2 regions of the Thalassospira sp. UBA848 genome follow, and region 1 is predicted to be linked to the other one. Evidence: predicted binding sites of a transcription regulator. Region 1 holds the regulator's gene; the other holds the start of a gene.
The links. Region 1 encodes HrcA, which represses chaperone genes, less so after heat shock. Its sites were predicted from a motif close to GTTAGCACTCNCCNNNGGNGAGTGCTAAC; they were not measured.

Region 1 (14,147 bases):
CGACAGATGCCAGTTTGTTCTCAAGGGCCAGCAAGATTGAATTGCGATAACAGCTTGCCAGCAAATCGGCCTCACCCTGATTGCCGCCGTGCCAGACCGGCCCGACCGTGTGGATGACGTGTTTTGCCTTTAATCCGAATCCCGGTGTGATCCGGGCGTGGCCAGTCGGGCAGGGGGCAAGCGGGCGACAGGCATGTGCCAGTTCCGGCCCCGCCGCACGATGGATGGCACCGCAAACGCCGCCGCCCGGCAAAAGGGCCTCGTTCGCGGCATTGACGATGGCATCCACGTCAAGCGTGGTGATGTCGCCAGAGATGATTTTGATGGTGCGGGTCTTGTCGGTGTCTGTATCGCCGGTCACGAATAATATCCTGAAACGTGAACTTTGCCGTCTTTTCCACCCTGTAAGGGTAGACCCCCTGCACCAAAGTATTGTTACGCGACCGATAAGTCAAAAAAACAACGCCCCGTCACATTTAACGGGGCGTTGTGCGTGAAATCGGTAACCGGTCCGAAGACGGGATCTGCGCCGGGTTATTTCCCGAGGCGGGTCACACCTTCTTCGATTAGTTTGGCAGCAGCTTCTGCGCCTTCCCAACCGGTGACTTTGACCCATTTGCCTTTTTCGAGATCCTTGTAACGCTCGAAGAAGTGCTGAATCTGGTCACGCAGGATCTGCGGCAGATCTTCGTGGGATTTGATGTCGGTGTAGTACGGATCAATCTTGTCGTGCGGAACGCAGATCAGTTTTTCGTCCTGACCGGCTTCGTCTTCCATGATCAGAACACCGATCGGACGCGCGCGGATGACGGAACCGGCAACGACCGGCTCGCGGAACATGACCATGGCATCAACCGGGTCACCATCTTCGCCCAGCGTGTTGGGGATGAAGCCATAATTGACCGGATAGTACATCGAGGTGTGCAGGAAACGGTCAACAAAGACAGCACCCGAGTCCTTGTCTACTTCGTATTTGACCGGTCCGCCCTGCGGAATTTCGATGACGACGTTTACGTCCCACGGAACATCCTTGCCAACGGCAATCTTGCTGAGATCCATCTGGGAAAATCCCTTTCGCTTTTTGAACGCATGCCCCGATCAACAGGGCGGCTGATATAAGTTTCGAAGATGCACAGATGCACCCGAAGGAAAATGATGCCGACCTTTTATCGCGAAACGCGGCTGCTTCCAAGGGGGTCTAGATGCATCCTTGGTCGAAAGGTTATTCGGCCGCTTCGCGTTCGGCTTTCTGCGTCGCCGAGGGTGTCTTGACTGCGGTCAGAGGCAGGAAGCGTTCTGTATCAGCCAGAAGATTTTTGAAATGGCTAGGGTTCTTGGAATCCTGTACATGGCGCTTGGGGTCGGAACGCTTGTGGAAGAGATGCAGAACGGGTGAACAGTATTCTACATTCTTGCGTTTGAGACCGGAGCGCAACAACCGTAGAACAAAGTCAGAGTCTTCCAAGCCGTGGCCTTCGTAGCTTTCGTCAAAGCCCTGAACGCGGTCGATGTCGGATTTAAAGACGGCAAGATTGCAGGTTTGCGCCTTTTCCCAGCAATTTTCATGTTCCCAAAGCCAGGGGCCATTATGGGGCAGGCGAATGAATTGAAACGGTCGATTGGCGAACCCGGCAAGGGCAATCAGGAACAGCAGCGGGCGCGGCCATTTGTGAAAAGCCCATCTGCGCGCCAAAAGGGTTTTGGTCAGCCGTTCCTTAAGGAAGACGCGTTTGCCTGAGACCAGACAGCCCTCGGTCGCGGCCTTGCGGTGGCGCGTGATGAAGTCAGGCATCACGCAGCAGTCACCGTCAATAAAGACAACCAGATCACCTGCGCACAAGCCGATCGCGCCATTGCGCGCCTTGGCCACGCGAAAGCCACTGTCTTCATGCCAGTAATGTTTGACCGGGATCGCGCTTGTGGCGGCAAAATCCTTGATGACCTTTGCGGTTTCATCGCCCGATCCATCATCGGCGATGACGATCTCGAAATTGCGATCTTTTTGATCGGCAAGAGATTTCAGCACCATGGAAAGTGCTTCCGGCCAGTTATACGTCGTGACCACGACCGACACCAAGGATGTCATCTTCCCCACATAACCCCATTCTTTGGCAAAGGCTGCTTTTGTTGTGCCCAAACCCTAACCTTTCGGGCGTCCAAGGACAACGACAATGGCGTTACATCACCTTTTTGCGCGCAAGCGATGCGGTTTTCGGGTTGATCAGTTCGCGGATCCAGTTGGCGGCTTCGATCACGATCGGGTCTTTTTCGCGGGCCGGGCGGATCAGTAGGCGATACCACCAGTGTGAAATGAAATCCGGGAAGTTGAGCGCGACCAGTTCACCGCGTTCGACATAGTTGCGCGCAACGACATCGGTGCTGGCAACAATGCCCTGACCGGCGCGTGCAGCTTCAAGTGCCCAGATATGGTGGCTGAAGGTCCAGCAATCGGTCAGCGAAAAGTTGGCATCCTTGAACCATTGTTCGATCTGGGAAAATTGTTCGCTGTCACTGTCAATCAACAGGATATCGCGCGGGCCAAGGTTGCCGACATCAACATTGCTGGCATCATAGCCGCGCTTTGCCAGCCATTCCGGGGCGGCAAAGGCGGTGTAGACTTCGGGTGTCAGAAGTTCCGTAATCCAGTCTTCCGGGCCGGGCAGGTCCTTTGGCGCGATCTGAAGGGCAAGATCAATCTCAAGCGGATCAAGCCCGTCATCAAATTCGATCTTGCGAAACTGAACAGGGATATCGGCGGGCAACCGGTCGCGCAGGTTATCAAGCTCGTAGAGCAGCACGGTCAGTGCCGGGGTGGCCAGGGCGCCAATGCGGATGGCCTTGCCCTTGTCCGGGCCGACTTCGCCGGTAATATCGGCAATCCCGTCAAGTGCCTCTGTCAGGCGCGGCAGAAGAAGCTTTGCCGATTTGGTCAGGCTCAATCCCCGACCCTTGCGGGTAAACAGCACCACGCCAAGATTTTCCTCAAGCTGGCGGAGCTGATGGCTGATGGCACTTTGCGTGACATGCAATTCTTCGGCGGCCCCTTTAACGCTTTGATGGCGTGCGGTGGCTTCGAAGGCGACAAGGGCGCGCAATGGGGGGAGCTTTCTGCGCATCGGGGTTTCCATCCAGGCGGTATTAAAGGCTTTTATTCTGTCTATCAGGCCTTACGCGAAATTGGGCCAAAAAAATCTCAACAATGGCTGAAAAAGCTTCATTCGTATTTTTCCAAACAAGCAGGCAATATCATTGCCATACAGGGTTTCCGGCCATGTTTCTTTGATGTCCCCTTGCGCCACCACGTAAGCCCGTCACTCCCTGACGGCCGGAAACCCCAGTACTTCTTTTTCAAAACCGGGATTGACCATGACCGCAACGCACCTGAGCGGAAATTTCCGCGGCGTTCTGTGGATGACGGCTGCCATGGCATCGGGCGTTTTTGTTGATGTCTGTGCCAAGCTTGTTTCCCATGATGTACCGACATCGCAAATTCTGGCGATGCGCGCCCTGACCACGGTCACGGTGTTCCTGATCATCGTCAGGTTTATCGGCACGCGCCAGATCCGTACGCGCCGCCCGATGGCGCATATTGCGCGCGGCGTTTTATGGTACGGGTCACTTTTCTTTGTGTTCTTTGCGCTCCGCCAGATGAGCATCGCCGAGGTCAATGCCTATCTGTTTATCGAAGCCTTGCTAACCGTGATGTTGGCGGTGGTGATTCTGGGCGAGAAACTGACCCCGCGCAAAATCATCGCAACCCTTCTGGGGCTTGTTGGCGTGTGGGTGATGTGTGTGCCGCGCATGGATGGCTTTGGTGTGCCGCTTGGTGTCGCCGCGGCCCTGATCGGGGCGTTCTGTTTTTCAGCCCAGACTTTGTTTGCCAAGGTGCTGACCCGTACAGAGACCAATTTTTCCATGCTGTTCTGGCCACAGATCATCGCGGTTGCGATTTGGGTGCCGATTGCCATGATCACCTGGTATCCGGCGTCACTGGCCGACTGGCTTTATTCATCGGGTGCTGGCTTCTTTGCCATGCTGACCAATTACATGGTGCTGCGTGCCGTGCGTGTGGCCGATGCCAGTGTGGTGTCGCCTGCGGCATACACCGCCCTTCCGTTTTCGGTGGCGATGGATTTGATCTTCTTTGACATGCTGCCGGTGCCGTTCATCTTTATCGGGGCAGGCATCGTGGTGCTTGCCGTGATGCTGCTTGATTACAAGGGCGGTGCCAAAGCGGTCGAGGATGCTGTGGAAGAAGAATTTGCCGAATTTGCCGAGAGTAGCGAAATCGGGGATGAAGAAGCATCCCCGAAACCGGCAAAAGCCTGAGCCCCGATGACCGACGTTATAAATCAGCGATCATGTTGTGCGCGGGAATCATCCGGGGCCTGATCACGGTCATGAAGGCCGTAATCCCGGATCACGCCAGCCACCCGCAAACGGTAATCTTCAAAAATCTTGTGCCGTCCCTTGATCTGGGCTGTGCGGTGCTCGCCCAGATTGCGCCACGCGGCAATTGCATCCTCATCGCGCCAGAAAGACAGCGATAAAACCTTGCCCGGATTGGTCAGGCTTTGAAATCGCTCGATCGAGATAAAGCCATCCATGGTTTCAAGCACGGGTTTGAGATCGCCGGCAATCGCAAGGTAATCGTCATAGTGCCCTTCGCGCGGTGTGACTTCGAAAATGACGGCAATCATGGTTTGATCAACTCCATATGCGGGCCAGCGTGTGGTGTCGAGGCAATTTTCAGAAACTGGCGTTCTTCGCGCAGGATAAACGTTTCGCGCTGGGAAAATTCATAGTTTTCCCGTCCCAGCGGATCATCCTTTAGCCGCGCACGATAGGCTTCATAGGATGCCAGATCGGGCAGATGATAGATACCATAAGCGGTCGAGACCGAACCTTCATGCGGGGCGAAATAGCCGACAAGGTCGGCCCCGCAGCGCGGAATGGCCTGCCCCCAGTTGCGGGCATATTCGATAAAGGCGTCTTTTTTGTACGGGTCGATTTCATAGCGAATGAAACAGGTGATCATGACAGCGTCCTTTCAGGAGAGGGGTCTTGTTGGGTGACGCGGCCCATTATCCCGATTGCTGCGCATCAATGCTTCGATTAGCATCGAACTATGAAAGAAGGACCCGATATCGCCCGCGTGGCCGCATTGCTTGGCGATCCGGCGCGCGCAAACATGCTGACAGCCCTCATGAGTGGCCGGGCATTGACCGCGGCCGAGCTTGCGCAAGAAGCCGGTGTAACGCCACAAACCGCCAGCTCGCATCTGGCAAAGCTTGAGAGCGGGCAGATCGTTGTGCCGCGCAAACAGGGGCGGCATCGTTATTTCACGCTTTCGGGCCCCGATATTGTCGAGGCATTGGAACTCCTGATGGGGATTGCCAACCGGGTCGGGCATAACCGCGTGCGTACCGGGCCCAAGGACCCGGAACTGCGCAAGGCACGCGTTTGTTATGACCATCTGGCCGGGGATATGGGGGTTGCGCTGTTTGATGGCCTTGCCAAACGCAAGCTGATTGCAAGCGATGTGAATGGGGTTGCCCTGACCCCGGCCGGGATAGATTTTGCCACCATGTTTGGCATCGATCTGGATGGCTTGCGCGCCAAGCGTCGGCCGTTGTGCCGGGAATGTCTGGATTGGAGTGCCCGGCAATCGCATCTGGCGGGGTCATTTGGGGCGGCCCTGCTGGACCGGTTTTATGACCTTGGCTGGGCCCGGCGGGTACCGGAGTCGCGGATCGTGCGATTCAGTGATACCGGCGAGAAATCATTTCGTGACTTGATAAACCCCTAGACCAGCTATCAATCACCGAGCAGGGCGGCAACGAAGGCCGGGACAAGTTCGGTGGCGGGGCCATAGGTGCTGTGATCAAAACTGGTGGCACCCGAACTGGGTTCGAGATTGAGCTCGACCGTTTCGGCACCGGCTTCTTCATGGGCGACTTGCACAAACCCGGCTGCCGGATAGACATTGCCCGATGTCCCGATGGAGATAAAAAGCCCGCACGCGCCAAGGGCGGCATAAATGCGTTCCATCTCAAGGGGCATTTCGCCAAACCACACGACATGGGGGCGCAATCCACCGGTTTTGCTGCATGCTGGACATGGCGTTTCCTTGGCAAGGTCGCCCGGCCAATCGGTGAGAAGATCACAGTGATTACAGCGGATTTTCAGAAGTTCACCATGCATGTGGATCAGGTTTTTTGACCCGGCCCGGCCATGCAGATCGTCAATGTTTTGCGTCACCAGCAACACATCACCTGGCCATTCGGACTCCAGCCGTGCCAGGGCCAGATGGGCGGCATTGGGTTGAACCGCTGGGTCATGCAAGCCAGCCCGGCGGTCATTATAGAAATGATGCACCAGATCGGGATTGGCAATGAAGGCCTCGGGGGTTGCGACCTCGGAAATATCGTATTTCGCCCAGATACCGTCCGCGTCGCGGAAAGTATGCAACCCGCTTTCCTTGGAAATGCCCGCCCCCGTAAGGATGACAATCGGGGCGTTTTCATCGCGCAGGATGTCGATCAGGTTGGGGCTAAGCGGCATGGAGTGCGGTCCTGTTCTGGTGTCGGGTAGCGGTAGCCTAATGCAAACAAAACACCCCCGCCAAGTCTGTCTGGCAGGGGTGAATGCGAAACCGATCCGCTTTAACCGGTTTATCTGGGATTTTTCTGCCGATCAGGCAGAGGTATCGACATTGCCGCCCGGGGTATCGTCCTGGCTTGGTTTTTCACCGGCCGGGTTTTTGGTGACACCAACCATGGCCGGACGCAGCAAGCGCCCCTTGAGCACGTAACCGGCCTGCATGACCTGCGCGACATGGCCGTCCGGATATTCCGGATGCGGCAGTTCAAACACGGCCTGATGTTTGTTCGGATCAAGCTTTTCGCCAAGCGGTTCGAGCTTTTCGATGCCGTTCTTTTCAAGCGCCTTTTGCAGGGCCTGTTCGGTCATCTCGACACCATCGACCAGCGTTTTCATTGCCGGATCGGCATCGGACGTGTCACCCGCTGCATCAAGGGCGCGACGCAGGTTGTCGCTGACATCCAGAAGGTCGCGGGCAAATTTGGTGATGGCGTAGTTGCCGGCATCCTCGACGTCCTTTTTCGCGCGGCGGCGGGTGTTTTCCACCTCGGCGGCCTGACGCAGCAGACGGTCTTTGAGTTCCGCGACTTCGGCTTCAAGCGCCTCGACCGGGTCCTGGAGGGCGGCATCTTCGAGTACTTCTTCGGTCGCCTCTGCTGCGACCTCTTCAGAAGCGGTTTCCTCTGCATTGACGTCGTGCAGATCTTCCGGAGTGTTCTTTGCGGTTTCCGACATGGCTAACCTTGCTACTTTCACGTTATGCGGCCTGACACGCAGCGCCGCGATTTATCCAATCAGTCGACCGACCAGCTTGGCGGTGTAATCGACCAGCGGAATGATCCGGGCATAATTGATCCGGGTCGGTCCGACAACCCCGATTGCACCCACAATGCTGCCTTCAGCATTCTGATAGGGCGAAATCACCATCGAAAGACCCGATCCGCCGAACAGTTTGTTCTCCGACCCGATGAAAATCTGAACGCCCTGGGCATCCGTTGTCACATCGAGCAATTCAATCATCTGATCGCGGGCTTCAAGCACGTTGAACAAACGGCGGACGGTCTCAAGCTGTTCAATCGTATCGATATTTTCCAGCAACTGGGATTGCCCCTTCACAATCAGGGACGATCCCTTGACCCCGCCAGCCCATGTTGCCAGGCCCGCATCAATCAGATTGGCGGAAAGATCATCAAGCTCTTGTTTGAGGCGATCACGCTCCTGGGTAATCAGAAGGCGCGCATCATCAAGCGTCTTTCCAGCCAACCGGGTATTTAGATAATTTGCTGCTTCTGTCAATGCCGAGGCGGGCAAATCCGCCGGAACATCAAGGATTCGGTTTTCCACATTGCCGTTTTCCGAGACCAGAACGGCCAGAACCTTGCCGGGTGACAGGGCGACAAATTCGATCTGTTTTAAGCGAATGCCATCGGTCTTGGGTGCGACCACCAGTCCGGCACAGCGCGACAGGCCCGACAACATCGTGGTTGCTTCGCCCAGCATCTGATCAAGCGAATAACCCGCCTGTTCGCAGTTTTTCGTCAGCTGGTCGCGTTCGGCATTGGGAAGGTCGCCGACCTCCATCAATGCATTCACAAAAAGACGCAGGCCCTTTTCACTGGGCAGGCGACCGGCCGAAATGTGCGGTGCGACCAGAAGACCCATCTCCTCAAGATCGGACATGACATTGCGAATGGTCGCAGCCGAGAGGTTTTCCGACATGCGCCGCGCAATGGACCGCGAGCCGATCGGTTCGCCGGTTTCGACATAGGCATCGACAATCTGGCGGAACACTTCACGTGACCGCGCATTCATGTCGCCCAGCAATGTATCGTCAAAATGCGCCATCTGGTTTGCTTCGGGCCCTATTGTCGTGAAACTGAACAGAATTTAGTCAGGCAAACGCATTGCGTCAATTGCACGACCGAATACAACGCCGGACTTGCGAAATTGCCTCAAGGTGTTGGTTTGTCTGCATTGCACCAGAACGAATAAAAACATGCGGGGAAACTGCTGGACGTTTGCCAGGTCACATCTTACTTTGGGCCAAATTTCACAGGACAAATTTGCGGTGTTCCGATCTGCGAACACCGCCAAAACAACCAAGAGGTTCCATCTTATGCGCCCTTCCGGCCGTACCCCCGATCAGCTTCGCGATGTGACGATTGAAACCGGCATTTCCAAATATGCCGAAGGCTCCTGCCTGATCAAATTCGGCGACACGCATGTGATCTGTACCGCCACGGTCGAAGACAAGGTGCCGGGCTGGATGCGCAATTCCGGCAAGGGATGGATCACTGCGGAATACGGCATGCTGCCACGCGCAACCGATAGCCGCATGAACCGCGAAGCTGCGCGCGGTGGCCAGTCTGGCCGTACCCAGGAAATCCAGCGTCTGATCGGTCGTTCGATCCGTGCGGTTGCCGACATGAAGGCGATGGGCGAAATGCAGATGCGCCTTGATTGTGATGTCATTCAGGCCGATGGCGGTACACGTACCGCATCGATCACGGGCGCGTATGTTGCTGCCCATCTGGCGTTTCAGGGCGTGCGTCGCCTTGGCCTGATCAAGGAAATCCCGCTGACCCAGCCTGTTGCTGCCATTTCGTGCGGGATTTATAACGGTGAAGCGGTACTTGACCTTGATTACGCCGAAGACAGCAATGCCGGGGCTGACGCCAACTTTGTGCTGGCGGGCAATGGCGGCATCGTCGAGGTACAGGCAACCGCCGAAGACGTTCCGTTTGATCGCGCGTCCTATGACCAGATGTTCGCGCTGGCCGAAAAAGGCTGCAAGGAATTGTTCGCCAAACAGCGTGAGGCCCTTGGCCTTTAGGGCAGAGTAATTTCAATGGCAGGCACCCGCCTGCCGCTTCTCTCATCTGTTGGATATCGTATTTCAGGCAAGACCATGGCCCGTCGTTTCACGGAAAAAAAACTCGTCATCGCCAGCCACAACAAAGGCAAGATCAAGGAAATCGCCGAACTGCTTGCCCCGTTCGGGATAGAGGTGTTCTCGGCCGGTGAACTTGATCTTCCCGAACCCGAAGAAACCGAAAAAACCTTCATTGGCAATGCGCAACTGAAATCAACCGCTGCGGCCAATGGCGCCAATCTTCCGGCCCTTGCCGATGACAGTGGTTTGGCGGTTTCGGCCCTTGATGGCGCACCGGGGATTTATTCCGCGCGCTGGGCCGGGCCGGACAAGGATTTCGACATGGCGATGGAAAAGGTCCAGAACGGCATTGGCAACCATCCGGATCGTCGTGCGTCGTTTATTTGTGCCTTGTCGCTGGCCTGGCCGGACGGGCATGTCGAGAATTTCGAAGGCCGGGTTGAAGGCGAAATCGTCTGGCCAAAACGCGGGGCTCACGGCTTTGGCTATGACCCGATTTTCCAGCCAAATGGTTTCGAGGAAACCTTTGGCGAAATGGATCCGGCGAAAAAGCATGAAATGAGCCACCGGGCCGATGCCTTTGCCCAGCTGGTCAAGGCCTGCTTCGAAGACTGATCCGGGGCATTTCCCCGCATTAAACCCATGCACGCATCGCGGATGTCATCATCGGCGGTGCGTGTTAATTTATTGGCCAACATTTCCGCGTTTGAAAAGAGTCCCGCGTGTCCGCAGCCTCAAGTGAAACCGTGCCGTTTGGCATCTATATCCACTGGCCGTTCTGCCTGTCGAAATGCCCGTATTGCGATTTCAACAGCCATGTCGCGAACAGTGTTGATCACGCGCGCTGGCGCACCGCACTTCGGGCCGAGCTTGCCCATGGTGCGGCCCGCCATCCGGGGCGGACGGTGGGATCTGTCTTCTTTGGCGGGGGCACACCATCCCTGATGGACCCGCAAACCGCCGGGGCCTTGATCGAGGACATCAAATCTTTCTGGCCGGTGACGGATGATCTGGAAATCACGCTGGAAGCCAATCCGGGCACGGTCGAGATTGACCGTTTTTCGGCCTTTGCCGCCAACGGAATCAACCGGGTATCGATTGGCATTCAGGCGCTTAATGACCGTGACCTGAAATTCCTTGGTCGCCTGCACAGTGCCGAGGAAGCCATGCGTGCGCTGGATGTGGCGACCTCGGTCTTTGATCGCTTTTCGTTTGATCTGATCTATGCACGCCCGGAACACGATCCCGAGGTCTGGCGGGCGGAACTGCGCGAAGGGCTTGGCATCGCCAATGGGCATATTTCGCTCTATCAGCTGACCATCGAGCCGGGCACACAGTTCTATACCCTGCATCAGCGCGGTGACCTGGTCGTGCCGGACGAAGACCTTGCGACCGAACTTTACGAAATCACCCAGGAAGAAACCGAACGGGCCGGTTATCGCTGTTACGAGGTGTCCAACCACGCCAAACCGGGGCAGGAAAGCCGCCATAACCTGGTTTACTGGCGCTATGGCGATTATCTCGGCATTGGCCCCGGCGCACATGGCCGCGAAGCGGTGGTCGGGGCGAATGGCACTACCACGCCGATGGCGGTTAGGCGTCACCGTGCGCCGGATATCTGGCTGGACCGGGTGGAAAAGCATGGTCATGGCACGCAAGAAGAAACCGCGCTTGAGGCTGATGAACGCCTGCTTGAAATGGTGATGATGGGCCTCAGGCTGAATGAAACCATCCCGACGGAACGCTTTAAGCGCATTATCGGCAAGGGACCGCGTGATGTTCTGGCAGGCGACCGGTTGGAAACCCTGATCGAGTCCGGTGATCTGATCTGTGATTCGTCAGGACTGCGCGCCACCGATCAAGGCAGGAACCGTTTGAACGGTGTTCTGGCCTATTTGTTCGACCACGCGGTGTAAGCCCGAAACCCGCAAAACACCACGAAAAACCGCACAATTGGCGGGGGTACGCAATCGGGCGCAGGAAGTTTCACCAAACCATCAAAAAGTTGGTTGACACTTAAGCCTGACCGCGTATATTCCGCCCCGTTCCGGCGGACACCGCCCGAACAAATACCACAAGCCCCTATGCCCAGGTGGCGGAATTGGTAGACGCGCTGGCTTCAGGTGCCAGTGGCCATTAGGTCGTGGAAGTTCGAGTCTTCTCCTGGGCACCATTCTCCCGCGTATCCTAGAGATACCGGGAACCTCCCGAAAACAAATGGTTATTCCTCACCAAACTGGTACACAATGGTGGGGAACAATGCTTTTCCGGTTGGTCCGTCCGATGCGGCGTAAAGATTCAAGCATCCTGTACTTTGTTCAGCGTATCCCGGCTGACATACGTCCGAAGATTTCCGGTACAAAACTTTCGATTCCTATAGGCGACAAAATTGTCATCCGCACGGTTGGTGAATCTGCATCGGTCGTTAAGGTGTCCCTTGGCACTCGTGATCCTCATGAAGCCAAAATCAGACAGGCACAGATTGCTGCTTATCTCGAAGGGGTTTGGCAGTCGATTCGGAACGGGCCTGAAAAGCTGACGATGAAACAGGCTGTTGCGCTTGCCGGTGAAATATACCGGGCTTGGGTAGGCGCACTTGAAGACGATCCGGGTTCCCCATCGTTATGGGGAAGGGTAAAAGCTGATGACAAAGCTGCCCTGCGTGGTGAGTTTGGCGTGGCCCAACTGATGATCCCTAGTCCCTCTAAGACCAGAAAAAGCCTAGAAGATCGCTTTGGTGCATTTGCGGACGTTGCATTATCCAAGCGTGGGCTCGTTGTCGATGACGATAGCCGCGCAAAGCTACTGGAGCAGGTTGCTGTTGCGATGGATCTTGCAGCAGAAAAACTGCAACGTCACAGCTTTGGTGATTATACACCTGACAGTTACGAATCTCGTTTTCCAGACTGGGAAGACCGTAAGGCTCCTGAGACAAAGGCCGCGCCCCAAGTTACCATCACCCAGCTTTTGGAGGGCTGGTGGAAAGAAGCTGGCCGAGATGGTGGTCGCTCCGTAAGTACATACGAGAGTTACAGCAAAGCCGTTCGATACTTTATCGACTACCTTGGACATGATGACGCAACCAAGGTAACGCCTCGTGATGTTGTTGGCTACAAGGACAAACGACTTTCAGATGTAAACCCCCGAACCGGAAAGCCGATCTCAGCACGGACAATCAAGGATTCTGAGTTGGCAGGTTTGAAGTCCGTCTTTAACTGGGGTGTAAGTCAGCACCTGATCGCAGATAACCCTGCCAAGGGGGTGACTGTTGCTCTGCCCAAGGTCAAACGTAGTAGGCCCAAAGGCTTTACCGAAGCTGAGGCCGTTGCTTTGTTGCGTCATTCCCTGAACTATTCACGGACACAGCCAAATGAGACGCAAAAGCTTCTCAATGCAAAGCGATGGGTGCCTTGGGTCTGCGCTTATACAGGGGCGCGGGTGGGTGAGATTGTTCAGTTACGCAAGTCTGATCTGATCGACCATGGCAAACATTTCGCGATCTTCATAACGCCTGATGGGACAGTAACTGTGAAGGATGGCGAATACCGAGAGGTCCCGATACACCCCCACCTTGTCGAGACCGGGTTCATTGACTTTGTGCGGTCTCAGGACGACGGCTATTTGTTCCTTAAGCCAAATGCCAAAGGTGAGATCAGGGGGTCGTGGAATTCTGCAAAGAACAGATTACGGGAATTTGCACGGCAGGTGATTACAGACCCGAATGTAAAGCCTAATCACGGGTGGCGGCATCGTTTTGTTACGATGGCGCGTGAATACGGTATGTCTCAGGAACTGCGTCGGATGATCACAGGTCATACAGGTGCGGGGGTCGATGAGCGGGAATATGGTGACCCCGCCGGGCTTTATCGGGAAATCTGCAAGATACCTCGTTATCAGGTCTGAATACCCCGAGCCGAACCAAGAGATTCTTGGGGTTCTGGGGTAGCTGCATGGGTGGATTCAAATATCAGCTCGGTACCTGTCGTGAAGTAATGTTGAGAGGTATCATTGTTGCCTTCCTGTATTTACGGTCTCGGGCAACTATCACCATTTTGATTGTAGTCGAAACCGACACTTATCAGGAAACCAAAAAACAACGTAAATGCCGATTTTTTCGTCACTGACGTCCCTTGATCTTTTTTCGCTACCATAAGAGCATTAAAGTTTAAACCCTCTGTGTGGTCAAATTATAGCCATCTACGGCGATGTTGATTAGGTGCCTCCATAGATAGCCCAATCACACTTTGCTTGACTATGGAGGTTTATGATGACCCGAGGTACCAACACCACAGTCACAATCGCGCCACTATCTCTCAGCGCCCAAACAATCAACACCCACCACAAGAACATCCTTGAGCATGGCAAGGGGATGATCCGTGAAGCGAAAGCTGCTGGTGAGGAATTGCTCCGTGTGAAAAAGACTTTGAAGCACGGGGAGTTCAAGCCGTGGATCAAGGAGAACTGTAGCTTCAGCTACCGGCAGGCAGCGAAGTATATGCAGATCGCTAAAAGTGCCCCGCAGGGCACCTTTGATATGGACGCGGGGATCAACTCTTTCCTCGACCAAGTTGCTAACAGTCGCAAACCCAAAGCCCACCTTCAGTCCTTCTCACAGACAGACGCTGAATATGCACAGAAGCTACATGCAATG
Region 2 (15,894 bases), on a different contig from region 1:
GTCGATGACGATCGTGCTTTTGCGTTCGGGGGCGGATCCATGGAAATCGCCGTTTTCGATGGCGGCGATGACGTTGGTGTCGGCTGCCAGAAACTGTGAAATGACACCCTTGTTATAGTGATCGATAAGGTCACTCATATGGCGATGACCGCTTTTGGGCAGCCCGGTGCGCGACAGATAGTCTTCCTGCCAGGCAATCCCCATTAGGAATCCGACCGGATTGTCCGATTGATCTTCCGATCCCGGTTTTACCCAAAGACTTTGGGATACCTCGAACAAAGGATGTTCGGATCGAATATGGGTTCTGGTGTAGTGGCTTGCCGCCAGAGGGGTTCGGAAAATCTCACCGTCGATATTTCCTTTGTTGAAGGCAACATAACTACGCCGAGATGGAAGTTTGACCAGTGTCACACGGCATCCGAGCTTGGCATATATATCAAGCAGAACTTTTGCCGTCTGTTGCGTCATCTCGTTGTTTGCGGCCATCCCCAGACGTTTCGGGCATGCATCCGTTGACTCTGTTCCCTGAACTGTCTGAGACATCGCGACAGGCAACAGCAGCATCAACATTAGGACTTTGCATAAGGATTTTCCGAGCATTTGACGGACTTCTGTATCTCGAACCGTTATTTTAGATAGATTGCATGTGGGGCCTTTCCTGTCTCCGGACAATAGGCCAGCATCGAGAGCCAGATAGCTTTGAATTCTTACATCATGCCGTTTTTTGCAAACGGTTGGTGCTCGGAAAGATAGTTAGAAAACCGCTCCATGAAGGGGGCGAATTCCGCTGCAAGGAAATGATAGAGCGGGCCGTCTTCAAGCAGTTCAATTCTGACCGGGATCCTGTCCTTGGCAAAGGTGCCTTCGGTAATCATCAGGTCAATCGTACTATCCTCGGCAAGGAAGCGATCAAAGGTGCCTGAATTGTAATGCTGAATAATATCGTCAACGTCGTTATGGCCGCTTTTGCGGAGCATGTTTTTGTTCAGGTAGTCTTCCTGCCATGCAATGCCAATCGTGTAGCCGATTGTGTCATCAGAATGCAGTTTGCTGCCAGGCATCCCCCAAAGACTGCTGGTTACTGCGATTAACGGGATATCTGATCGAACATATGGTTTGGTGTAATGTGCCGCGCCAACAGGAAGTCTGAAGAGCTCGCCATCAATGCGACCATTATTGAATGCGACAAAACCTCTGCGTCCGGGAAGATCGATCAACTCAATCGGGCAGCCTAAATCTTCGTATATCCCGCTTAAGATGGTGGCGATATAATTTGATAGCCTGTCATTAATCACAATGCCCAATCGTTTCGGGCATTCATCCTTGGGTTGTGCATAAGAGAAGCTTGGCAGCAAAAGCGCGAAGCCAAGTGCCAGAATCTGAATAATGCGTGTGCCGGATGTCATCAGACTTGCTATTTCGTGTATGAATACAAAAACTTGTCTTCTCAATAGATTTGCGGTTTTACCATAATTGACAAGACTAACGGTGTGAAATTTTTGACCTGAAACAAGGGGCGGATCAATGCCGGATACGATGATAGCACGATGCACGCATTGGCGCCTCAGACAGGGTTTTGTTTTTTGCGCATTATTGCTGCTTGTCGGGTGCGCGACAGCTCAACAAACCCCCGATGACATCGCTACGCTGTCTTGTATTGAAAAGCTGCAGCTTTCCGATACTCAGGTGATTGGCAGCGACGTTCGAAATGCTTCTGTTGCAATGGTCGAAGAGTACCCATTTCTTCGGGCCAATCGAAACTCTGTTTTGATGGGGCAGCAGGTCGGGGCAGCGTTGGATCAAGATGACGAAGTATTGGCAAGTGAGCTGTTTGCTGATTGGGTGACGCAGATGCGTGTACTTGATCGAACTGCACGCGCCAGTGAAATGCGCAATTTGTCAGTCAAACCGGTTGTCACTGTTTCGGAGCAAGAGGCCTGTGCAAACAGCTTGGCGGGAGCCTTGCAGATGGACGATTTTGCACAACTGCGCGATGCTGTGTTCGTCCCCGATGACTATCTTGATTTCCAACGGGTTTCCGGTTTGTATCCCCTGACGGCTTTTCCCGCTTATTTCGGTTATGAAGCTTGGAAGAGGGATAATCTTCAAACTTTTACGATGTCAGAGGACGACCTTCAGGAGTCCGGGGATTGGTTGATCTATGCGCCTTCTGGCGCCGGGGCCAAACCCGCGAACATCAAGGCTGTAAACATCAGCCAAGATAAATTTGGACGTTTGCTGCCCACGGTCTCTGAATTGGAAGCATTGGCGCAACAATACGCACCAAAACTTCGCATTGATACGAGAAGTGATAGTGACCTGATTGGTTTGCCCGCGCTTCAAAGCCGGGATGCGCGATCAGAGGTCGATCTATCAACGCCAGTCATGTTTTATCGGTTGTCGCATACCTATTTCGGGGGAGAATGGGTGCCCCAGATTGTTTATTCGGTGTGGTTTCCTGAGCGCCCCAAAGTCGGTTTCCTTGATATCCTTGCAGGTCATCTGGACGCGCTGATCTGGCGGGTCACACTAAACCGGGACGGAGCGCCGATCATGGCCGACAGTATCCATGGCTGCGGTTGTTACCATATGTTCTTCCCGACGAACGGCGTGCAGCGCCTCCATGCACCGGAAGACGACGACATCCGGGAAACGGCTGAAACCCCCGCAGGGTTCCTTGACTCGGAAACCCTGGCGCGACCTGTTCTTTGGATCGATGACACAAGTCATTATCTGCTTGCTGTTACGCAAGCTGACACGCAAGGAGAGTGGCCCTCCGCAATCCCCGTCGTGCTGCAACCCGAGCAGGATCTGACGAGTCTCCCGCTTGCGGATGGAACAGGATATGCTAGCCTTTACGACAAAGACGGCTTCATCCCCGGCACAGATCGGTTGGAGCGTTTTATCCTTTGGCCGATGGGGATTGAACGACCCGGCGCAATGCGCCAGTGGGGGCGTCACGCAACGGCCTTTGTCGGACGGCGTCACTTTGATGATCCTGTGATGTTGGGGCGCTATTTCGGTTTCCCAGCGCCTGATTAACCCGGCATAATGACGCTGCAACCAAAGGCCAGGATTCTGCCGTGACATTCCCCGATGCCATCAAGTCAGGTTTTCAAACTACGTCGTCTTTCAGGGAGGGTGTCGCGCGATCTGCCTTCTGGTAATGGCAGTTGTTGGTACTTGTCGGCGGGCTTGTTGCTGTCCTGTTTGACCGCTTTTTGTTTGCCATGTCGGGCGGTGGATTTATTGGTGCGGCCTTCCGAGGCGAAGCAGCATTCCAATCCAATCTGAACTTTCACAGGGCGTGGCACATCGTCAGTGGCACGAGAAAGGTTGCATCGGGTCATTGGAAATGTTTTGATCCCGCGACATCAAAAAGCACGCAGTTTCATACTGCGCTGCAATGACGCGAGAACGGCAAAAATCGTGACATTTCCGCGTCTTTTTACATCTCCCTATTGACTTTGGACAGGTACTCCAATAAATGCTGTTAGCACTCGCCGGGGGTGAGTGCTAATACGGGCTCATCCCGGTTAGTCTTAGTTATTAACGAGCCTTAGCTTAAACACGGAGTTGTCTAAAATGAAGTTCCGTCCGCTGCATGATCGAGTGCTGGTACGTCGTGTCGAATCCGACACCAAAACTGCCGGTGGCATCATTATTCCGGATACCGCCAAAGAAAAACCGCAGGAAGGCGAAGTCGTCGCTGTTGGTTCTGGCGTTCGCAAAGACGATGGCTCGGTTGTAGCCCTCGACGTCAAAGCAGGTGACAAAGTCCTGTTTGGCAAATGGTCGGGCACCGAAGTCAAGGTTGACGGCGAAGAGCTGTTGATCATGAAAGAATCCGACATCATGGGCATCATGGAATAAGTCAGCCCTTTGGGTGACTTAAAATTCCACGTTCATCCGTCTCATAGAGAGGAAAGAATATTATGGCTGCTAAAGACGTAAAATTTTCCACCGATGCACGCGCTAAAATGCTGCGTGGCGTCGACATCCTGGCAGACGCTGTCAAGGTAACGCTTGGCCCGAAAGGCCGTAACGTTGTTATCGAAAAATCGTTCGGCGCACCGCGCGTAACCAAGGACGGTGTTTCGGTCGCCAAAGAAATCGAACTGACCGACAAGTTCGAAAACATGGGCGCACAGATGGTTCGCGAAGTCGCGTCGAAAACCGCCGATCTGGCTGGTGACGGCACCACGACCGCAACCGTTCTGGCACAGGCCATCGTTCGTGAAGGCAACAAGTCTGTTGCTGCCGGCATGAACCCGATGGACCTTAAGCGCGGTATCGACCTTGCGACCAACAAAGTGATCGAATCGATTTCGAGCCGTGCACGTAAAGTTGCTGGCCGTGACGAAATCGCACAGGTTGGTAACATCTCGGCTAACGGTGACCGTGAAGTCGGCGACATGATCGCTGAAGCCATGGAAAAAGTTGGCAACGAAGGTGTTATCACCGTTGAGGAAGCAAAAGGCCTGCACACCGAACTCGACGTTGTCGAAGGCATGCAGTTCGACCGTGGTTACCTGTCTCCGTACTTCGTAACCAACCCGGAGAAAATGGTCGCAGAAATGGATGCTCCGTACATCCTGCTGTTCGACAAGAAAATCTCCTCGCTTCAGCCGATCCTTCCGCTGCTTGAGTCGGTCGTTCAGTCCGGCAAGCCGCTTCTGATCATTGCTGAAGACATCGAAGGCGAAGCACTGGCAACCCTGGTTGTCAACAAGCTGCGCGGTGGTCTGAAAATCGCTGCTGTTAAAGCACCGGGCTTCGGCGACCGTCGTAAAGCGATGCTCGAAGACATCGCCATCCTTACCGGTGGTCAGGTTGTCTCCGAAGATCTCGGCATCAAGCTGGAAAGCGTTACGCTTGACATGCTCGGTACCGCGAAATCGGTTACCATCACCAAAGAAGAAACCACCATCGTTGATGGTGCTGGTGAGAAAGCACAGATCGAAGCTCGCGTTGGCCAGATCCGTGCCCAGATCGAAGAAACCACCTCTGACTACGATCGTGAAAAACTGCAGGAACGTCTTGCGAAACTCGCAGGCGGCGTTGCAGTGATCAAAATCGGTGGCGCTTCGGAAGTCGAAGTGAAAGAACGTAAAGACCGCGTCGACGATGCCCTGCACGCAACCCGCGCTGCTGTTGAAGAAGGCATTGTTGCTGGTGGTGGTACGGCTCTGCTGTACTCGGTTCACGCGCTCGAAGGTCTCGAAGGTGAAAACCACGACCAGACCATCGGTGTTGACATCGTTCGCCGTGCTCTGCAGGCACCGGTTCGCCAGATCGCCCAGAACGCGGGTGTTGACGGTGCGGTTGTCGCAGGCAAGCTGCTTGAGCAGGACGACGTTGAATACGGTTATGACGCTCAGAAGGGCGAATACACCAACCTCGTCAAAGCTGGCATCATCGACCCGGCCAAAGTTGTTCGTACTGCCCTGCAGGACGCAGCATCGGTCGCAGGTCTGCTGATCACCACCGAATGCATGATCGCCGAGAAGCCGGAAGACAAATCGGCAGCCGGTGGCGCGCCTGACATGGGCGGCATGGGTGGTATGGGCGGCATGGGTGGCATGGGCTTCTAAGCCTTACCAACCAACCGACCAAGCACTACGAGAAGGGCTCCGCAATTGCGGAGCCCTTTTTGTTTCGGGTATTAATTTGACTAAATGTGTTTCGCGCTTATGCAAGGCAGCTTTGATTGCGGCCGCTTTCCTTGGCCTGATACAGCGCATGGTCAGCACGCCTGAGCACGTCTTCGGGCATTTCGCCGCCTTGATAACAGGCAATGCCGGCACTGATCGTCACCGGGATTTCTAATTCGCCGACTGTGGTTGTCGATTTTTCGATCCGTTCGCGGATACGTTCGGCGACAAAGCGGGCGGCTTTGCCATCCGTATCGGGAAGGAGAACAACAAATTCCTCACCCCCCAGTCGGAAGAACAATTTTTCCTCTTCAAAGCGCAGGGTGTTGTACGCCGTTCTGGTCACGTGCTGCAGAACCAGGTCACCGGTACTGTGCCCATAGCTGTCGTTGACATGCTTGAAGTGGTCGATATCGAGCATCACCAGCGAATACGGTTCCCCGCCACGACTGGTTTTGGCATGAATGCGTGCGATGCGGTCTTCAAAGGCCGTTCGGTTAAGAAGGCCTGTGAGCGGATCGTGAAACGCTTCGAATTCCAGGTTCAGGTTGCGCAGTTTCTGACGGTGAATGTTCTTGAGCAAACCGATCACCCGGACCGGCTTGTTAAAACGGTCACGTTCGGTCACCGAGCAGGTGTGCGAAAACCATTCCCAGGCATCGCTTTTGCCAATCTGGATCCGGGCGTCGACTTCGAACGACGGCGTGAGGCCGTCGAGATGTGCGTTCAGTGCCAAATTGAAGGCATGACGATCATCTGAATGAATGCGTTGACGCAAGTTATCCACGTCGATTTGTTTGTCGTCCTTGTCAATATCAAGCAACCGATAGAAGCTATCCGAGAAATAGCCGCGTTTCTCGGCAATGTTCCAATCCCAAAGGCCCTGGCCTGCGGTATCGAGTGCGAACTGCAAGCGTTGATCAAGGGCGCGGCGTCTTCGTTCGCTGTTGCGTTTTGCCTGCCGGTCAAGCCAGATGCGAAGAAGCAGGACTCCCGAAACCGCGACAATAATGATCGAGGCAATGATCGCGTTGCGGCGGGTCGAATGATAGGCCTCAAAAAAGCGGTTGGTTGAGATCTGCAGATATACCGTAAGGGGCAGGTCGGGCAGATTGGCGTGTGCCAGCACGATATTATCGCTGATTTGTGCCACTTCGGCATGCAGGGTTTCATTGCCGTCGTCGGGGTGCCAGTATTCGGTTTCTTCCGCTGCTTCCAGCCAGTCAGTCACTGTATCGGCCAGTGCATACTGGTTCGTCAGGATGTTGCCGCTGTTTGCCCCCGCGACGCGAATTTTTGCCTCTGTCAGGAATTTCTCAAGTGGGGTGTTCTCATAGGGGCTGCCAACCGTCACCAGAATGATGATAACGCCGGCAAAGCTGCCATCGTCACGCCAGATGCCACGTTCGGTCGCAATTTCATCGGCTTTAAGGCCCAGTTCCCCGGACTGCAAAAAGGCTGGTTCAACCCATGCATCCCGGTGACGTGACAGGATGGCATCGGTATCAAGCATCTGTTCCGCGATGTTTTGGAAGGTGAAGCTTTCGGAAACTTCGCCGGTTTCAAGGATATGAATGAAACCGGTGATATCGCTGTCATTCTGAACAATTGCTGTCATTTGCTTTTTAAGCGGGACGGGCATCGTATCGGTGTCTGAAAGCCTGCGTGTTGCGATCAGCGCGATATTGTCCGCCTTGGTCAGGATCGCCGACAGGCTATCGGCATAGGTCGATATGCCGAACGCGGCGGTATCAAGTGCCTTTTGCGACGCAATGAGATGTTCCTTAACCGTTTGATTGGCAAGCATGAACAGAACGCCCAGCAGCAACCCGATTGACAGAAAGATGCTGAGGAACTCTTCGCCGAGAATCTGGCGCCATTCATGATGTTTACGACGGGCAGGAGACACGATCAGTCGCCCCCGTGCTGTGCAAGGATTTCAAGCATCTTGTTTGAAATGCCGATTTCGCGGGCCATTTCGTCCTGACGACTTGCCAGACTGCGCCGAACAGACTCACGTTCCTGATTGCTGGGAGCGGTGATTTTAATGCCGTGTTCACGCAACAGTGCCATTGAGGATTCCTGATGGCTTACGGCGCGTTCTCTGCCATCCGAAATCATATCTTCCCAGCTGTCGGTAAGGACCTTGCGCTGGGGTTCGGACAGGCGTCTCCAGATGTCGCCGGAAATCAGCGGTACATAGAACGGATAGTAGGAATGGCTAAGGAACGCATGCGTCAGGCCATGTTCCCACAAGGACGCGCTGACGACCGTGCTGCTGGTGGTCAGCAAACCGTCAATCTCGCCGCGATCAAGTGCATCGGGAACATTGGGCCAGGGGATCAGCACCGGTTCCGCGCCAAGGGCAGCAAGGCGCAGTGCATTTGCATCCCCGCCCGCATAACGGATGCGAAGGCCCTTAAGGTCGTCAAAGCGGCGAATGACCTTTTTGCGGGTGAAAATGTGCGCTGGGCCAAGGTCAAGCCACTTGCCGATCACCTTGACATTCAATTGCGTTTCGAGGGAATCCTCAAGCGCCTCTCCGACCGGGCCATCAACAAGTTTGCGAACATCTTGCGCTTCAAGCCCCATGAAGTCTGGCAACAATAGCGCATTCAGATCGCTGCTATACTGGCCCAGATGCCAGATACCCGGCGCTGCAATCGCGACACGGGTGCTTGAAACGGCTTCGGCGACTTCACGGTCGCTAAATGCCCGGGCTGAATGGACGACGTCAAAATGATGTTCGGGAATTTCCGCGTTCAGTGCGGCCGCATATCTCTGCAGAACCTGCGTTTGAAAGTGAGAGGGTGTGTTTTCGGTCGATATCTGGATGTCTGCTGCGAACGCGGGCATCGCCATAAGGACAAGAACCGCTAGCGTCGTAAGGATGGTTCCGGGCATTGAAGGTAACTCGCCATGCATCGCAGGGCCGGGATATGGCCCTGCTGATTTAGAATCGTTCTTTAATGGCGCGAAACTATCTGTGGCGTAGGAGGGCTGCCTTGATGCAAGTCAACAAACCTATGCTTTGGGTTAGTTTTATGCTCTAAAAGTAGAGGTTCCTTCAGCCGAAAAGCTTTTTCAGGTTCCGGGGCTGGCAGCGCAGGTATTGCGGGGCAGCCTTGACTTCTGCGCCCAGCGTTGCGGCGGCATGCCATGGCCAGCGCGGATCATACAGAATGCCGCGGGCAAGCGCGATGGCATCAGCCTGGCCGGTAAATGTAATGGCTTCGGCTTGTTCTGCTTCGGTGATCAGGCCAACGGCAATGGTTGTCAGGTTGGTTTCGGATTTGATCCGAGCCGCAAACGGCACCTGATAGTTCGGGCCAAGCGCGATTTTCTGATCGATATGCAACCCGCCGGAGGACACATCAATAAAGTCACATCCGCGCGCATCAAGCAGTTTGGCAAGTTGAACGCTTTGATCAATGTCCCAGCCATCTTCAACCCAGTCGGTTGCAGAAATGCGAATACCAACTGGATAGCTGTTCCCAACTGCCGCACGAATGGCGTCATAGATTTCCAGAACAAGTCGGGTCCGGTTTTCAAAAGAACCGCCATATTCGTCTTCACGCTTGTTGGCGTGTGGCGACAGGAACTGGTGCAACAAATAGCCATGTGCGGCGTGGATTTCGATGGCCTCAAATCCAAGACGAACAGAGCGTTTTGCACTTTCGACAAAGGCCGAAACGATTTCTGCGATGCGTGGTTTTGAAAGTGCCTCGGGAATCGGGTCGCCGTCCCTGAACGGGACAGCCGATGGCGCGACGATTTGCCAGCCGTTGGGATGACCGGGATCAATCGCAGCGCCACCATCCCATGGCTTCTCGCAGGATGCTTTGCGCCCCGCATGCGCAAGCTGGATGGCAACCGGCATATCGGAATGACTGCGCACAGCAGAAAGGGTTTCGGCAAGCGCGGCTTCTGTTTCATCATCCCATAGACCGACATCGCCATAGGTAATGCGGCCTTCGGGTTCGACGGCTGTGGCTTCTATGATCAGAAGTCCGGCACCGGACTGCGCCAGATTGCCAAGGTGCATCGCATGCCATGGGGATGTTTTGCCATCTTGGGCCGAATACTGGCACATCGGGGCGATAATGATCCGGTTATCAAGTTCAAGTGACCCCAGTGTCAGGGGAGTGAAAAGTGTGCTCATCGAAGGGTTCCTTGGATTTGGGAAGTGGGCAATGCCCGACTGTCTATGCGCCGAGGCTACCGTGCAGTGCGCAAGTGCGCCAGTCGGAAGCCTGATTATTTCAACAGGTGGAATGACTTGTTTGGCGGTCTGCAAAAAGTGCGAAAAAATTCAAAAAAATGCATTGGGACACTTGCGGAAATTTTTGCCCGATCTATCTCAAGGTTGGAACGGGGCATGGTGCCCCGATGCGCGCCAAGGTTGCAGCCTGGTCTGGACTGATGGCGCAAGATTGCTCGTCTGTAATGGAGGGTACTATCATGACTGGTCTTCAGACTCTTAATGGATCCCGTCGGCTGGCTTCGACCCCGACATATGGTGATCCTTTCACCCTTATTTCCCGTGATGTCGATCGTATGATTGGTTCGATTTTTGGTGGCCGCTCTGCGGCACCGACCGAGGGCACCGAACCGGCCCAAACGTGGCTGAGCCCGCAGATCGACATCTATGACGGCGAAGATCACTTTGAACTGTCCGCCGAACTTCCCGGCGTGGAGCAGGACGATGTCGATGTCGAAGTCCTCGACGGCGTTCTGACCATCACCGGTGAAAAGAAATTCACCCGTGAAAGCAAGGATGGCGCCCATGTTGTCGAACGCAGCTTTGGCAGCTTCAAGCGGTCATTCCGCCTGAATGATACCATTGACGCGGACAACATTACCGCATCCTTCAAAAACGGTGTTCTGGTACTGACTCTCCCCAAAGTAGCAGAACAGAAGCCTGAGCCGCGCAAGATTGCGGTCTCTGGCTAAGAACTTTCTCTCCTCCCTGAGAAAGCTTGTCCCCTGATAGACTGACGGGCGGTTTTACCGCCCGTCTTTTTTTATGTGGTTCTCACATGTTTGGTCACACGGCGTCTTTGAAGAGTTCATCTTTAAAGGCAACAGGAGAACCACGATGAGTAGCGCACTGGCACAGCTGGCAAACGATTATGCCGCCGCATACAAGGCAGATATGGCGTCTTTCAGGACAAAGGACCAAGCCGATAAGATTTGCGCAATCGCTGAGCGTGTCGCTCAAAGCTGTTCAGATTTGCAAACAGGCGCCAAATCTGTTGCCTCAGCCAAGAGCGATATCCGTGGTGCCCTTGTCGTGGGCGAGGCCATCGCAAACAAGCTGGCCAAAGAAGACGACGCATGGATTGCCAGACAGGCAACGATTAGCCAGGCCGATTGGCAAAGAAAAGCCCGACAGCAACAGGCAGAGGATCAGAAGCTACTCACAAATCTTGGTGCGTTGACATCGCAACTTGGGAAAGGGAGTGAAGCCGATCCGGTTTATGATCAGCTTGTTGACGGGTTCGAGGATATGCTTGCCTCCGAGAACGAACTGATCGCCTAGCACACACGCGCTAGCGCTATTCAAGGGCCTTTTGTTGAACATCAACAGGCCCTTTGGGTTTTAGTTTCCAGTGCATTATGCCGGAGTTGGAAGTGCCTTGTGCGTGCCAGCAAGGTTTTTGGTCGTCCACCATTTTTGCAGGCGGTCAGCAAGCGGTTTGTTGTCGGATGAAACCCATTGGTTGAGCTTCATCTGAAGATAGGTGAATTGTCCGCCAGCGTCATAGCCGTCACCCGCCCAGTCTCGACTGACCTCAATTGCACCAATTACATCCTTGTAAGAAACATTAAGAACGGCCAGTTCCTGTGCATACAGGTTTTGCCGCGCCATACTTCTTTCGGTTGCGCCGAATTTTGCGGCGTCTCCGCTGACTTTGTGTTGAATAGAATATGTCGGGCACCAATAGCCACGTAATCGCACACAATAGACCCAGGTTTTTGCATCGGGTGCGGGCAGATTGGGAACCTTCGGCGGGAACAGCGCGCCTATTTCATGCGTACCAGAAAGGCAAACCGCCGTGTAATGGGCAAGGTCCTGATCGCCCTTGCGATAAATAATGGCAGGTGTCGACGGGGACGTGCCACGCCGGGAAAAGCCGTGGCCAAAAATTTGGTCTGGTTGGCGGGTATCGCCGCGCCACGCAAAAAGGGTGCGCGTGCTTTTGTCTGCATTGCGCTTAAGGTCGGGCGGAACCCAAAGGTAATCGACATAAGCGAACGCAGCTTTGGCGTTTGACATCAGTGCCCAGAAATCATCAGCGCAGTTCGTGCCGTACACTTTCTGCTGCTGACCAGAATTCTCAAGATCTAGATTTTCGACATAGAGTTCTATTCCGCCGATCTTTTCAGTTGTCATGACTGCCTCGTTTAACGCGCAAAGTTGCTTGTTGACGGGTAAGTCATGTTGCTGTGAGCAACTGTTAAACCGGATGTGAGAAATCTTTAGCGATGGCTTCGCCTAACGCCCGACATACCCACTGCAGTGATTAAGCGGCATGTCGAACAGGCCGGTTTCATCAAAGCGCGCCAGTGCTTCTGTCCAGGGTGTAAGGTCGATGTTCTGTGCCTTGAGCCAGTCAGGATTGTAATAGGTATCGCAATAACGATCCCCGCCATCACACAGCAGGGTGACCACCGACCCGGTCTGTCCGGCGGTTTTCATCTCCGAGATCAGCGACAGCGTTGCAATCAGGTTGGTCCCGGTTGAACCGCCACAGCGTCGGCCAAGATGCTTTTCAAGGTAATAAAGCGCTGCAAAGCTTGCCGCATCCGGGATGCGATACATCCGATCCACCACGGTCGGGTTGAAGCTGGGCTCAACGCGCGGGCGACCGATGCCTTCGACCCGTGATCCCTTGCTGTTGGTGACCGAACAATCACCTGTTTCATAGCCATCATAGAAAACCGAGTTTTCAGGGTCGGCGACGCAAAGTTCGCACCCCTGGCCCAAGCTTCGGCCATAGCGGATATAGCGCCCGATGGTCGATGATGTACCGCCCGTTCCGGCACCGACAACAATCCAGCGTGGAATGGGGTGGGGTTCGCGTTTGAGCTGATCAAAGATGCTTTCGGCGATGTTGTTGTTGCCCCGCCAGTCGGTTGCACGTTCGGCATAGGTGAACTGGTCCATGTAATGGCCACCCAGTTCGCGCGCCAGACGCTGCGATTCCTCGTAAATCTGGCCGCTATGGTCAACCAGATGGCTTTCGCCGCCATAAAAGGCGATTTGATCAATCTTCTGCTGGGATGTCGATTTCGGCATGACGGCAATAAAACGCAGACCAAGAAGCCGTGCGAAATAGGCCTCTGACACGGCGGTCGAGCCACTTGATGCCTCGATGATCGGCGTATCCTTGGTGATCCAGCCGTTGCAAAGCCCATAGAGAAACAGGGATCTTGCCAGACGATGTTTGAGGCTGCCCGATGGATGAGTCGATTCATCTTTAAGATACAGGCCGATATCACCAAGCTTTGGCAGATCAAGGCGAATCAGATGGGTGTCGGCAGACCTGTTGAAATCGGCTTCAATCGTGCTGATGGCATCCGCCACCCATTGGCGATCATAGGGCATAAAACATCCTGACGTCGGTTTGGATCATTATGGTGCGTTGTGGGGCTGGCCCGTTGTTGGCATCTGTTTAGGTCAATATAATACAAAAAACGACAGTAAAATTGTGTCGATACATTCTGTGCAGATCTGTCGGGTTCATGTCGATTTTCAACAGATTGGGCTTGATAACACTTTTTTCAAAGCTAACCTCTATTATACAAGGTTCTCGATTCTTTCGATTTGACTGGATGGCTCGCAAATCATGGCTGACGACGATAAGGATCCGTTTAGCGTACGCATGGGTGCCTCGGACATCGGGGCGGCTTATGATGTGCCTGTGCGCGTATCAACGGTGATTGGCAAAAGCCAGATTCAGGTCGCACAATTGATGCGCCTGACCCGGGGTGCCGTGCTTGAACTGGACCGCCGTGTGGGGGAGCCGGTTGATATCTATGTCAATAACCGGCTGGTAGCACGTGGTGAGCTGGTTGTTGTCGATGAGAACCTTGGTGTGACCATTACCGAAGTTGTCAAAAGCGGTATGGTTATCGAGACCCACCACTAATACTTGCCAAGCGCAAAATCAGATAGCTTTTCCCGACCTAAAGCAGGCTTTCGGCCGCAAGGCGTTTGTCCACCCGTGCGATTTCTTCGGGGCGCAGGCGCGGTTCAAGTGCGGCAATCGCGGCTTGCGGGTCAAGTGGTTCTTCTTCGCCAGCACCAAGCGGGAAGATGATGGTGCCGCGTGCTGCACGTCTTAGCCAGTAATAGGCATCGGCATAATTCTGTTTCACGCCCCAGCCTCGTTCAAGCAAGGCGCCATACATGAACTGCCCGGCATGCATGTTCTCCTGTGCGGCTATTTCAAAATAGTGGGCTGCCTCTACAAAGTTCTGACGTACCCCGCGGCCATGAAAATACTGCTCCCCGATCATATAGGCCGCATTGCCGTTATGCGGATCAACCCGCAATGCGCGTTTGAAGTATTTCGTGGCCTGAAAATGGTCATAAGACAGGCCATAGCCATTGAAATGCATCAGGCCAAGGTAATAGGTCGCTCCACCATGATTGGCTCTGGCCGCCTTTTTGAACCAATTGGCGGCCATCCCGTATTCCGGCTTGCCCAGATCGCCACGAAAATACATCAGGCCCAAAGCATATTGCGCGTAAGGATCGTCTTCCGCTGCTGCCAGTTTCCAGAATGACTGTGCGCGCTGATAATCACCCACCTGATAGGCGTAATAGCCGTTCTGATATTCCTTGCTCATGCTGGCAGCTTGGCCTGCCGCCGGGGGCAGCAGCACAGATGCAAGCAGGATCAGGGCGAAGATGGGGCGTCGGCCGGAATGGTGGACCGATGGGGGGCGCGTCACGTTATGGAACCATCAGGAATTTGTTTTAAAGAGGGGCACGACCTTGCGGGCGCGTTTTTCGATCGCATCCAGCACACTGGTGATATCAGAGCTTTGCTTGATACGCTCGCCACTGTGCAGGGCCAGATATTGTCCTGCGTTTTTGTGTTCGTTGCTGAGTTTGATAACCGTGAATAGAGGCGTTTCGTGGGTGGAGCGAAAGATCGAAAACATCGCCATCCCGTCGAGATGGTCAATGGCATAATCCTTCCACGCGCCGCTGGCAACCTGTCGGGAATAGGTATTCATGAGTTTCATGAGTTCAGTCCGGTCAAAATGAACAAAGCTCTTGGCTTTGCGGTATTTGGCCAAATCGAACAATGTTCCCATGAGGTGCTCCGCCAGCGTGTGTCCGTGGTCATCCTTCACCGTGACGGCAAAATGACAACCATGTGACACGGTAGCGCGGATTGACCGATGCCTCAAGTTTCAATGGATGAAAAACTGGGTACCAGAAGGCGGTATTTACAAGCTGCGCGAACGGGTTGGCGGCCAGTCGACCGTCTGCGATCCGGTGTTATAGGGATCAGGCGTGCGATAGCAACTGACAGCCGCAAGCGAGCGATAACAATAAAGCGGGGTTTCCGGGACCGGATCCTTTTTACAATAAGACTTGCCGTCGATTTTGCGGATGGTTGAGCAATCCTGACCGGTTGAAAGCGAGACCGCGTGGTCAATCAGGGTCTTGTCGGAGTTGACGATGCTGATCACGTCAAAGGCAAGGTACCACTCGCCGCCGGTAAAGATACTGGTGCCGACAATGTCAGACATCGTCGTGCTGCATCCCGAAACAGCGGACCCCATGACGGCAGCAAACAGCCCGGCCAGAATACGCTGTCGGATGAGGCGCCGTTTGGATGGGCGGTTATGAGCAATCCCGCGACGTTTCATTGTTGTCTCCGTCCGCACATCGGCAATTATGACCGATGACAAGTTCAAATCTGTTCCCTTGCCCCATACATAAGCAAGCCCTGTGCCGAACTGTGCCCGGAAGATCGCCAAAGCGACATATGGCAACGATATCACGCATTTTCAGCCGTTTGCGTAATTGCCACGTGGTGCAACATTGCTTTGATGGTGGTCGGTAAATCTTTCAAAGCGGTTTAAAACCGGGAAGGAACGGGGGATATTTGGCACTTGGCAGGCAATTCTTTCCCCTTGATACACTTGTGCCCGATTAAAGCCGTAAGGGGTTGATATCGGTGTGTATGATGATGTTGCGATCCCGCCGAATTCC

Region 2: groES (co-chaperone GroES) is a predicted target of HrcA. The motif match lies at 3,493-3,521, and genes of this name have one in related genera.

What each region holds. Positions count from the first base shown of each region.
Region 1 covers NZ_DBGS01000064.1:19,073-33,219, reverse strand. Annotated here, with positions in the region: gene B2R48_RS08740 (O-acetyl-ADP-ribose deacetylase) at 1-361, opposite strand, end outside; gene ppa (inorganic diphosphatase) at 535-1,059, opposite strand; gene B2R48_RS08730 (glycosyltransferase) at 1,223-2,086, opposite strand; gene B2R48_RS08725 (LysR family transcriptional regulator) at 2,178-3,116, opposite strand; gene B2R48_RS08720 (DMT family transporter) at 3,367-4,329, shown strand; gene B2R48_RS08715 (antibiotic biosynthesis monooxygenase family protein) at 4,353-4,700, opposite strand; gene B2R48_RS08710 (NIPSNAP family protein) at 4,697-5,038, opposite strand; gene B2R48_RS08705 (ArsR/SmtB family transcription factor) at 5,129-5,809, shown strand; gene cobB (Sir2 family NAD+-dependent deacetylase) at 5,818-6,564, opposite strand; gene grpE (nucleotide exchange factor GrpE) at 6,697-7,338, opposite strand; gene hrcA (heat-inducible transcriptional repressor HrcA) at 7,390-8,448, opposite strand; gene rph (ribonuclease PH) at 8,720-9,436, shown strand; gene rdgB (RdgB/HAM1 family non-canonical purine NTP pyrophosphatase) at 9,512-10,111, shown strand; gene hemW (radical SAM family heme chaperone HemW) at 10,219-11,412, shown strand; tRNA gene B2R48_RS08670 (tRNA-Leu) at 11,583-11,669, shown strand; gene B2R48_RS08665 (DUF6538 domain-containing protein) at 11,780-13,399, shown strand; gene B2R48_RS08660 (DUF3102 domain-containing protein) at 13,764-14,147, shown strand, end outside.
Region 2 covers NZ_DBGS01000080.1:44,376-60,269, forward strand. Annotated here, with positions in the region: gene B2R48_RS11430 (hypothetical protein) at 1-468, opposite strand, end outside; gene B2R48_RS11435 (hypothetical protein) at 708-1,553, opposite strand; gene B2R48_RS11440 (hypothetical protein) at 1,525-3,042, shown strand; gene groES (co-chaperone GroES) at 3,586-3,873, shown strand; gene groL (chaperonin GroEL) at 3,936-5,594, shown strand; gene B2R48_RS11455 (GGDEF domain-containing protein) at 5,692-7,563, opposite strand; gene dctP (TRAP transporter substrate-binding protein DctP) at 7,566-8,558, opposite strand; gene B2R48_RS11465 (NADH:flavin oxidoreductase/NADH oxidase) at 8,722-9,816, opposite strand; gene B2R48_RS11470 (Hsp20/alpha crystallin family protein) at 10,116-10,607, shown strand; gene B2R48_RS11475 (hypothetical protein) at 10,753-11,196, shown strand; gene B2R48_RS11480 (hypothetical protein) at 11,272-12,051, opposite strand; gene B2R48_RS11485 (PLP-dependent cysteine synthase family protein) at 12,154-13,266, opposite strand; gene fliN (flagellar motor switch protein FliN) at 13,508-13,810, shown strand; gene B2R48_RS11495 (tetratricopeptide repeat protein) at 13,848-14,618, opposite strand; gene B2R48_RS11500 (DUF2794 domain-containing protein) at 14,631-15,026, opposite strand; gene B2R48_RS11505 (hypothetical protein) at 15,123-15,548, opposite strand.